Regions from separate parts of the Bradyrhizobium sp. IC3123 genome, predicted to be linked through region 3. Evidence: predicted binding sites of a transcription regulator. Region 3 holds the regulator's gene; each other region holds the start of a gene.
The links. Region 3 encodes HrcA, which represses chaperone genes, less so after heat shock. Its sites were predicted from a motif close to GTTAGCACTCNCNNNNNGNGAGTGCTAAC; they were not measured.

Region 1 (3,274 bases), on a different contig from region 3:
GCCCGCGAGCTTGGCGAGACGCTCCTGGAGCTTCTCACGGTCGTAGTCCGAGGTGGTCTCCTCGATCTGCGCCTTGATCTGCGCCACGCGCGCCTCGATGTCGGCCTTCTTGCCGGCGCCGTTGACGATCGTGGTGTTCTCCTTGTCGATCATCACCTTCTTGGCGCGACCGAGCATGTTGAGCGTGACGTTCTCGAGCTTGATGCCGAGGTCTTCCGAGATCGCCTGGCCGCCGGTCAGGATCGCGATGTCCTGCAGCATGGCCTTGCGGCGATCGCCGAAGCCCGGAGCCTTGACGGCCGCGACCTTGAGGCCGCCGCGCAGGCGGTTCACGACGAGGGTCGCAAGCGCTTCGCCTTCGACGTCCTCGGCGACGATGACCAGCGGCTTGCCGGTCTGCACCACGGCCTCGAGCAGCGGCAGCAGCTCGTTCAGCGAGGAGAGCTTCTTCTCGTTGATGAGGATGTAGGCATCGTCCATCTCAACGCGCATCTTGTCGGCGTTGGTGACGAAGTAGGGCGAGATGTAGCCGCGGTCGAACTGCATGCCCTCGACCACGTCGAGCTCGGTCTCGAGCGACTTGGCTTCCTCGACGGTGATGACGCCCTCGTTGCCGACCTTCTTCATGGCGTCGGCGAGGAACTTGCCGATTTCGGCATCGCCGTTGGCCGAGATGGTGCCGACCTGGGCGATCTCGTCGTTCGAGGTGACCTTCTTCGAGTTCTTCTCGAGGTCGGCCACGACGGCTTCGACCGCGAGGTCGATGCCGCGCTTGAGGTCCATCGGGTTCATGCCGGCGGCGACCGACTTGGCGCCTTCCTTCACGATCGCCTGGGCGAGCACGGTGGCGGTGGTGGTGCCGTCGCCGGCCGCGTCAGCGGACTTGGAGGCGACTTCGCGCACCATCTGCGCGCCCATGTTCTCGAACTTGTCGTCGAGCTCGATCTCCTTGGCGACGGTGACGCCGTCCTTGGTGATGCGGGGAGCGCCGAACGACTTGTCGAGCACAACGTTGCGGCCCTTCGGACCGAGCGTGACCTTCACCGCATTGGCGAGAACGTCGACGCCGCGCAGCATCTTGTCGCGCGCTTCAACCGAGAATTTGACTTCTTTGGCTGCCATCTGGAGTTTTCCTTAGGTGAGTTTGACTGGAGGGAGGAGAGGGGCTCTTAAGCCGCCTTCTTCTTGGACTCGGTGACTTCGAGAACGCCCATCACGTCGCTCTCCTTCATGATCAGCAGGTCCTGGCCGTCGATCTTGACCTCGGTGCCGGACCACTTGCCGAACAGCACGCGGTCGCCGACCTTCAGGTCGATCGGGATCAGCTTGCCAGCTTCGTCGCGGCCACCGGGGCCAACGGCGACGACTTCGCCCTGGGAGGGCTTTTCCTTGGCAGTGTCGGGAATGATGATGCCGCCAGCGGTCTTCTCTTCTGCGTCGATGCGCTTGACCACGACGCGGTCGTGAAGCGGACGGAATTTCATGCAGTCCTCCTAAGCAATTGCACGTGTTGAGAATTTGGAGATTGTTAGCAGTCGTTGCCCGTGAGTGCTAGCACGAGCGAGCCTGAAATAGGACAGGAATTTTGCGGGAGCAAGGGTTTGTAGCAGAAAAATTAGCAGCCGAAAGCGCGGACTGCCAGAAACCCCTCGCCATCGTTAACCGGGCAGCCGTGACCGTATTAGCACGGAGTCGTCTCTGCTGCTAAAGCATTGAATTTCAACAGCTTGTTAAACTTTTGGGCTTGAGATGAGTTGTCAGTTTGCGTCACATTTCTCGTCTGTGAGCGCATCGTTTCCGGGTGGCTCCCCGGGGCACGGACCAAGCCACTCGCCGAATGCGCTCCTGCAAAGGAGGTTTGGCATGGGACTGCGCGTTGGGGGCGTTTCCGAGGAATTCCGGAAACAGATGCTGGGCTACGGGCTGACGACGGCACAAATTCTCTATCGGATGCCGGATCATCCCTCGCTGCTCCAGACCTATGTCTGGCAGAACTACGACATGTTTCCGAAATTCCCCGCGCTGACCGATTTCCTGGCGTTCTGGCAGGAGAAGCTCGACGGTCCCCTCCATTCGGTGACGGTGGCCCATTCCAAGCTGATCAAGCCGGCCGAGCTCCGCGCCGTTGACGGCGTGTTCCGCCTGCATTGAGGCCGCAAGGGTGGATTAGCCTGCGGCGGCGCGACGCGCTGCCGCTGGCGTAATCCACCTCGTTTCTCTCCGCGTGCCGAAACAGAAATGGTGGATTACGCCTTCGGCTAATCCACCCTACGAGATCACGCAATCAGACGCCGCCGCTGCAATAACGCGTCCACATCGCGCGATAGGCCGCGTCCACCGCGCGTGCATATGAGACGGGGTTGCCCGCGGCCGCGGCGTTGATCATTGCGGGCAACTCGCGGCGCAACTTGTCGAGCTCGCCGATCTCGGCCGCGCGGCTGGCCGCGATCTCGACATAGCCCTCCTCGCTGTCGGCGACCCAGTCCGGCAGGCCAAGTGCGGTGAGGATGGCGCCGGCGGCGCGGCCGGGCAGGCTGTTGCCGAGCTTCGCCACCACGGGCACGCCCATCTGCAGGGCTTCCCATGTGCTGACGCCGCCGTTCTGCGGGAACGGATCGAGAGCAATATCGATGCGATTGAACGATGCCAGATGCTCGTCCCGCAAGGTGGCCCCGAGCAGATCGACGCGTTCGGCCGGCAATCGGCAAGCCGCAAATCGCGCCAGCAGCTTGTCGCGGACCAGCTGGTCGTCGAGCGCAACGTCCTTGATCAGCAGTCGCGAGCCCGGCACCCGTTCGAGGATCCTGGACCAGACTGCCGCCGCCTCGTCCGAGATCTTGCTGATGCGGTTGAAGACACCGAACGTGACGAAGCCGTTCGAGAGTGCCGGCGTTGCGGCTCGCGCAATCCCGGCCGGCAGCGGCGCCAGCGTCACGAAGCACGGCAGGTCGACCACCGTCTCTGCAAGCAGATGCCGAACGTCGTGCGGAATCCCGACCGGATCCGAGAACAGATAGTCGATCGCCGGCAACCCGGTGCCGGTGCCGTGGCCCCAGCCGTGCGCCTGGATCGGTGCCGGCTTGCGCGCAAATACGCCGAGGCGGTTTCCTCTTGTATGGCCGGACAGATCGATCAGGATATCGATGCGATCGGCGCGAATCTGGGCGGCGAGGCGATCGTCGCTCCATTGCGAGGCGTCACGCCAGCGATCGGCGATGCCTTGAAATTCGCGTGTCGTCGCGTCCTCCTTCGCCGAGCACGAGTAGCACACGAT
Region 2 (3,274 bases), on a different contig from region 3:
TAGTGGGTTTTGGCCGCTGGTTGAATCGGAAAGCGAAACGGGCAGGGTCGGCAAAAAAGAAGGCCGCCCGGAGGCGGCCTTCGCAACTCTGTCACGGAACGGAAGGCTTAGAAGCCGCCCATGCCGCCGCCGGGGGGCATCGCGGGCGGAGCTTCCTTCTTCGGCATCTCGGCGACCATGGCCTCGGTGGTCACCAAGAGGCCGGCCACGGAAGAGGCGTCCTGCAGCGCGGTGCGCACCACCTTGGCGGGATCGATGATGCCCTTCTCGACCATGTCGACATAGTCCTCGTTCTGGGCGTCGAAGCCGAAGGTCTCGGACTTGTTCTCCAGGATCTTGCCGACCACGATCGAGCCTTCCACGCCGGCGTTCTCGGAGATCTGGCGGATCGGGGCTTCCAGCGCCTTCAGCACGATGTTGATGCCGGCCTGGACGTCGTCATTGGCGTTGGTGAGACGGCCGACCGCCTTCTTGGCGCGGAGCAGCGCGACGCCGCCGCCCGGGACGATGCCTTCCTGAACCGCGGCGCGGGTGGCGTTGAGCGCGTCCTCGACGCGGTCCTTCTTCTCCTTGACCTCGATCTCGGTGGCGCCGCCGACGCGGATCACCGCGACGCCGCCGGCGAGCTTGGCGAGGCGCTCCTGGAGCTTCTCGCGGTCGTAGTCCGAGGTGGTCTCCTCGATCTGCGCCTTGATCTGGCCGACGCGGGCCTCGATGTCGGGCTTCTTGCCGGCGCCGTTGACGATCGTGGTGTTCTCCTTGTCGATCACCACCTTCTTGGCGCGGCCGAGCATCTTCACCGTGACGTTCTCGAGCTTGATGCCGAGCTCCTCGGAGATCAGCTGGCCGCCGGTCAGGATCGCGATGTCCTCCAGCATGGCCTTGCGGCGGTCACCGAAGCCCGGCGCCTTGACGGCCGCGACCTTGAGGCCGCCGCGGAGCCGGTTGACGACCAGGGTGGCCAGCGCCTCGCCCTCGACGTCCTCGGCGATGATGACGAGCGGCTTGCCCGACTGCACCACGGCTTCCAGCACCGGCAGCATGGCCTGCAGGCCCGAGAGCTTCTTCTCGTGCAGGAGGATGTAGGCGTCCTCGAGCTCGGCGGTCATCTTCTCGGCATTGGTGACGAAGTAGGGGCTGAGATAGCCGCGGTCGAACTTCATGCCCTCGACGATATCAACCTCGGTCTCGAGCGACTTGTTCTCCTCGACGGTGATGACGCCCTCGTTGCCGACCTTCTGCATCGCCTGGGCGATCATCTTGCCGATGGCGGCATCGCCGTTGGCCGAGATGGTGCCGACCTGGGCGACCTCGGAGGAGGCGGCGACCGGCTTGGCGCGCTTCTCGATGTCCTTGATGACGGCGGCAACCGCGGTGTCGATGCCGCGCTTGAGATCCATCGGGTTCATGCCGGCGGCGACCGCCTTGGCGCCTTCGCGCACGATGGCCTGGGCCAGCACGGTCGCGGTGGTGGTGCCGTCGCCGGCGAGGTCGTTGGTCTTGGAGGCGACCTCACGCACCATCTGGGCGCCCATGTTCTCGAACTTGTCCTCGAGCTCGATCTCCTTGGCGACCGTGACGCCGTCCTTGGTGATGCGGGGGGCGCCGAAGCTCTTCTCGATGACAACGTTGCGGCCCTTCGGGCCGAGCGTCACCTTGACGGCGTTGGCGAGAACGTCGACGCCGCGCAGCATGCGATCGCGCGCGTCTCCGGAAAACTTGACGTCTTTGGCAGCCATGGTCTGCAATCCCTCGTGTTATGTGATGTGTGTTGTCTTGTGCCGTGCGGCGGAACGATGGATGCCCGGATCGCCTGGATCCGGGCATGACATTCAGCGGCTGTTCAGGCGGACGGCCTTAGGCCAGCACGCCCATGATGTCCGACTCCTTCATGATCAGGAGCTCTTCGTTGTCGATCTTGACCTCGGTGCCCGACCACTTGCCGAACAGCACGCGGTCGCCGACCTTGAGGTCGATCGGGATCAGCTTGCCGGTCTCGTCGCGGCCGCCGGGGCCGACGGCGACGATCTCGCCCTGGGACGGCTTTTCCTTGGCCGTGTCCGGAATGATGATGCCGCCCTTGGTCTTTTCCTCGGCGTCGATACGTTTGACCACGACACGGTCATGCAGCGGACGAAATTTGGATTTAGCCATGACGTTTCCCTTTGGAGGCTCGCTTCGGAAGTTGTGGGGTCGGTGGGGCGGCGCTTCCGTCCGGCCTCGCGTCGAGGATCGAACGGCGCGCTTAGCAATCGGGCTTTCCGAGTGCTAATAGTGGGTCCGGAAATATGGCTTGGCCGCGATCCTGTCAAGCAAAGGTGGTTAAGCGATTGTTGAGGCGGATATAGGATGGTGGCATTGGAAACTCGCTCGGGGCGTCGCCGTAAAGAACGACGTCATTGCTCCGGCAGCGGTTTTGCGCTTGGCTGCGGGAGGGGTGCGGCCATGGTCTTGTTCGGGGGAATGCCATGATCAGTTCGGCTCACGCGCGCACGGTTGCCAATCTGGCGGCCGCCTCTTGTCTGGCGCTGCTGCTGGGCGCCTGCGGCGGCGGCTTCAACCTGCCGTCCCTCACGTCGTCCCCGCCGCCGCCCGAAGCCGAACCTGGCGTCGCTCCGGAAATGCCCGCCAGCATCCGCGCCGACGAGATCGTCGGCCGCTGGGGCCTCGCCTCGTTCCAGAACCCGGCCGATCGCGCCCGCACCGAGAAGATGGCGCGTGAGCAATGCAGGAACCCCTACGTGATCACCGCCGGTTCCTCCGGTGGCGTGATCATGCATCTCGCCGACCAGGCGACGCCGCAGGAGCTGCGGCTGAAGGGCTCGCCGAGCGGCAAGAACTACATCGGGCCGGCCGGCCCGACCCCCGGCGACCAGGACCGCGAAATCGTCTCCTTCGACGGTCGCGTCATGATCACCCGCTTCATCGACAAGGACGCCGGCACCCGCTACGGCAACATGGTCTACGTCCGCTGCGCGCCGAGGGCGTGACGGTCTCTTACCCTCTCCCCTTGTGGGAGAGGTGGCTCGCCGCGTAGCGGCGAGACGGGTGAGGGGTCTATCTCCTCACGAACGGTCTTGCGAGTGGAGAGAACCCTCATCCGGCGCTTCGCGCCACCTTCTCCCACAAGGGGAGAAGGGAAGAAGAGTTCACGATCTGCACCGGCCAAAACAAAAAACGCCGGCCCAAGGCCGGCGTTTTGTTATTCCGATGTCGTCGCCGCTCAGTCGAACAGCGCGTCGATGTCGTCCTGCGAGGCGTGGCCGACGTCGCC
Region 3 (3,274 bases):
CCTGCCGCGGCATCGACACGCAGGGCTCGCTCGCCAAGGCCTGGGCCGACATGGCCAAGGCGGGCGTGAAGCGGATTCAGTCTGCGGATATCGCGGTGAGCGCGTAGGCGGCGCGCTATCCTTCCGTCATTCCGGGGCGCGCTTCAGCGCGAGCTATGGTGCGCAATTTGCGCACCTGAGAATCCATTGTGCGGTTGTCTCTGCTGTTCAATGGATTCCGGGTTCTCGACTTCGTCGAGCCCCGGAATGACGCCAACACTCAGTTCGCCGCGCTGCTCGATTCGTTGTTGTTCGCCGCGGGCGCAGTCTTCGCGCCGCCCTTGGCGACGCCGACCAGCGCCGGGCGCAGCACGCGGTCACCGATGGTGTAGCCGGCCTGCATGATCTGCACCACGGTGCCCGACGGCACCGACGCGTCAGGCACTTCGTACATTGCCTGGTGGAAGTTCGGGTCGAACTTCTGGCCCTGAGGATCCAGCTTCTTCACGCCGTGTTTTTCCAGCGCGTTGAGCAGCGCGCGCTCCGTGAGCTCGACGCCCTCGATCAACGAGACCAGGCCGGGATCGGCCGCAGCACGCGCCTCCGCCGGAACGGCATCGAGTGCGCGCTGGAGATTGTCGGCGATGTCGAGCACGTCGCGCGCGAAGCCGGTGATGCCGTAGAGGCGGGCGTCGGCGACTTCCTTTGCGGTGCGCTTGCGCAAATTCTCCATCTCGGCCAGCGTCCGCAGCATGCGGTCGCGCGCTTCAGCCGCTTCCTTTTGCAGGGTTTCGACCGAACCCGGCTCGGGATCGTCGGGCATGATGTAGGGTTTCGACACCACGGGCTCGCCGGTCGCTGCAGTCGTGTCTTGGGGTTGCCGGTCTTGCTCGGTCATCGGCTCTGATCTCGAACTCGTTTCAGGGATGTTGGCCCGGATATCGTGCTTAAGCCCGCGAAAATCAAGCGCCCGTGATCGACAGAAAGGCCGGTCAGCCCCCCAACAGGCGGCTGACGATGCGGGCGGCGTAGTCCACGGTCGGGATCACGCGGGCATAATTCAGCCGCGTCGGGCCGATCACGCCGAGAACGCCGACGATGTGGCCGGCGGCATCCCGATAGGGCGAGATGATGGTGGAGGACCCCGACAGCGAGAACAGCTTGTTCTCACTGCCGATGAAGATGCGCACGCCTTCGGCGGTCTCGGCCCGGCCGAGCAGATCGATCACGCCGCGCTTGGTCTCGAGGTCGTCGAACAACAGGCGAACCCGCTCCAGATCCTCCAGCGCGTGCAGATCTTCGAGCAGATTGGCGTGGCCGCGGACGATGAGCTGACGGTCCTCGCTCTCGCCGCCGGACCAGCTGGCAATGCCGGCCGAGATCACTTTCTGTGTCAGCTGATCGAGCTCGGCACGGGCCTCGCCGAGTGCGGTCTCGAGCTCGAGCCGCGCTTCGGCCAAAGTCCGGCCGCGGATCCGCGCATTGAGGAAATTGCCGGCCTCTGTCAGCGCCGAAGAGGGAACTCCGGGCGGCAGCGTCAACACGCGGTTTTCAACCTGGCCGTCTTCGCCGACCAGGATCACCAGCGCTTTTTCCGGTTCCAGGCGGACGAATTCGATGTGCTTCAGCCGCGCATTGGATTTCGGCGTCAGCACGACGGCAGCGGCCCGGGTCAGGCCGGAGAGCCGCATCAAGGCCTGGTCCAGCGCCGCCTCGACCGATTGCGCCTCGCCGACGGACGAGAGCTGGCTCTGGATCGCCTGCCGCTCGGCCTCGTTGAGGTCGCCGACCTGCATCAGGGCATCGACGAAGAAGCGCAGGCCCAGTTCCGTCGGCAGCCGGCCGGCGGAGGTGTGCGGGGCATAGATCAGGCCGAGCTGTTCCAGATCGGCCATGACGTTGCGCACAGATGCCGGCGACAGCGGCATCGCAATCAGGCGGGAAATGTTGCGCGAGCCGACCGGCTCACCGGTCGCGAGATAGCTTTCGACAATTTGACGAAAGATGTCGCGGGAACGCTCGTTGAGCTGGGCAAGGCCTGCGCGCGGCGCGATCAGATGGATCGGATCGTGATGGGCCACAGACGGTAACTCCTCTCAGATCCTTATAATTTGTCCATCCGGGCCGCGTCTGACAAGCGTGGCGTTTGCAGGCCGACGGTCAGGGGGTGAATAAGCCCTTGCCGCCCACCCCCGCCCCACCTACAAGCACCGCGAACAGCCTATTCCCGTGAGTTTTGGAGATTTCCCATGCGGCCAAGCCGCCGTGCGCCCGACGAATTGCGCCCCGTGACGCTGGAGCGCGGCGTGGTCAAATATGCGGAAGGCTCGTGCCTCGTTAAATTCGGCGACACCCATGTGCTGGTCACCGCCACACTGGAGGATCGCCTGCCGCCGTGGCTGAAGGGGCAGGGCCGCGGCTGGGTCACCGCCGAATACGGCATGCTGCCGCGCGCGACCTCCGAACGCACCCGCCGCGAGGCCTCCGCCGGCAAGCAGAGCGGCCGCACCGTCGAGATCCAGCGCCTGATCGGCCGCTCGCTTCGCACCATCGTCGATCTCGAAGCGCTTGGCGAGCGCCAGATCACGGTCGATTGCGACGTGCTCCAGGCCGACGGCGGCACGCGCACGGCCTCGATCACCGGCGCCTGGGTCGCGCTTGCCGATTGCCTCAACTGGATGAAGGCGCGCAACATGGTGAAGGCCAACGTGATGCGCGACAACGTCGCCGCGATCTCCTGCGGCATCTACAACGGCACGCCGGTGCTCGATCTCGACTATGCCGAGGATTCGGAAGCCGAGACCGACGCCAATTTCGTCATGACCGGCGATGGCCGCATCATCGAGGTGCAGGGCACCGCGGAACGCGAGCCGTTCACGCAGGACGAGTTCCTGAAGCTGATCGCCCTGGCGCAGAAGGGCATTGCGCGCCTGGTGGACTTGCAGAAACTGGCCGTGGCGTAGTCAATAGGCCCATGCACCGCCGAATCACCGACAAGCTCGTCATCGCCACCCACAATCCCGGCAAGCTCGCCGAGATGAGGGAGCTGCTCGCGCCGTACGGGATCGAGGCGGTGTCGGCCGGCGAGCTCGGCCTAGACGAGCCCGAGGAAACCGGCAACGATTTCCGCAGCAACGCCGCGATCAAGGCGGTCGCCGCAGCGCAGGCGACCAAGCTGCCCTCCTTCGCCGACGATTCCGGCATCGTGGTCGATGCGCTCGATGGCGCGCCGGGAATCTACAGCGCGCGCTGGGCCGGCCCGACCAAGGATTTCAACGCGGCGATGGCGCAGATC

Region 1: I6F20_RS01030 (co-chaperone GroES) is a predicted target of HrcA. The motif match lies at 1,528-1,556, and genes of this name have one in related genera.
Region 2: I6F20_RS15700 (co-chaperone GroES) is a predicted target of HrcA. The motif match lies at 2,245-2,273, and genes of this name have one in related genera.

Annotation. Positions count from the first base shown of each region.
Region 1 is NZ_JADYVF010000001.1:192,217-195,490, forward strand. It holds gene groL (chaperonin GroEL) at 1-1,122, opposite strand, end outside; gene I6F20_RS01030 (co-chaperone GroES) at 1,170-1,484, opposite strand; gene I6F20_RS01035 (usg protein) at 1,864-2,151, shown strand; gene I6F20_RS01040 (O-linked N-acetylglucosamine transferase, SPINDLY family protein) at 2,285-3,274, opposite strand, start outside.
Region 2 is NZ_JADYVF010000004.1:288,217-291,490, reverse strand. It holds gene groL (chaperonin GroEL) at 108-1,739, opposite strand; gene I6F20_RS15700 (co-chaperone GroES) at 1,858-2,154, opposite strand; gene I6F20_RS15695 (hypothetical protein) at 2,469-2,990, shown strand; gene I6F20_RS15690 (protein phosphatase CheZ) at 3,224-3,274, opposite strand, start outside.
Region 3 is NZ_JADYVF010000007.1:157,563-160,836, reverse strand. It holds gene pncA (bifunctional nicotinamidase/pyrazinamidase) at 1-107, shown strand, start outside; gene grpE (nucleotide exchange factor GrpE) at 260-877, opposite strand; gene hrcA (heat-inducible transcriptional repressor HrcA) at 972-2,060, opposite strand; gene rph (ribonuclease PH) at 2,229-2,942, shown strand; gene rdgB (RdgB/HAM1 family non-canonical purine NTP pyrophosphatase) at 2,954-3,274, shown strand, end outside.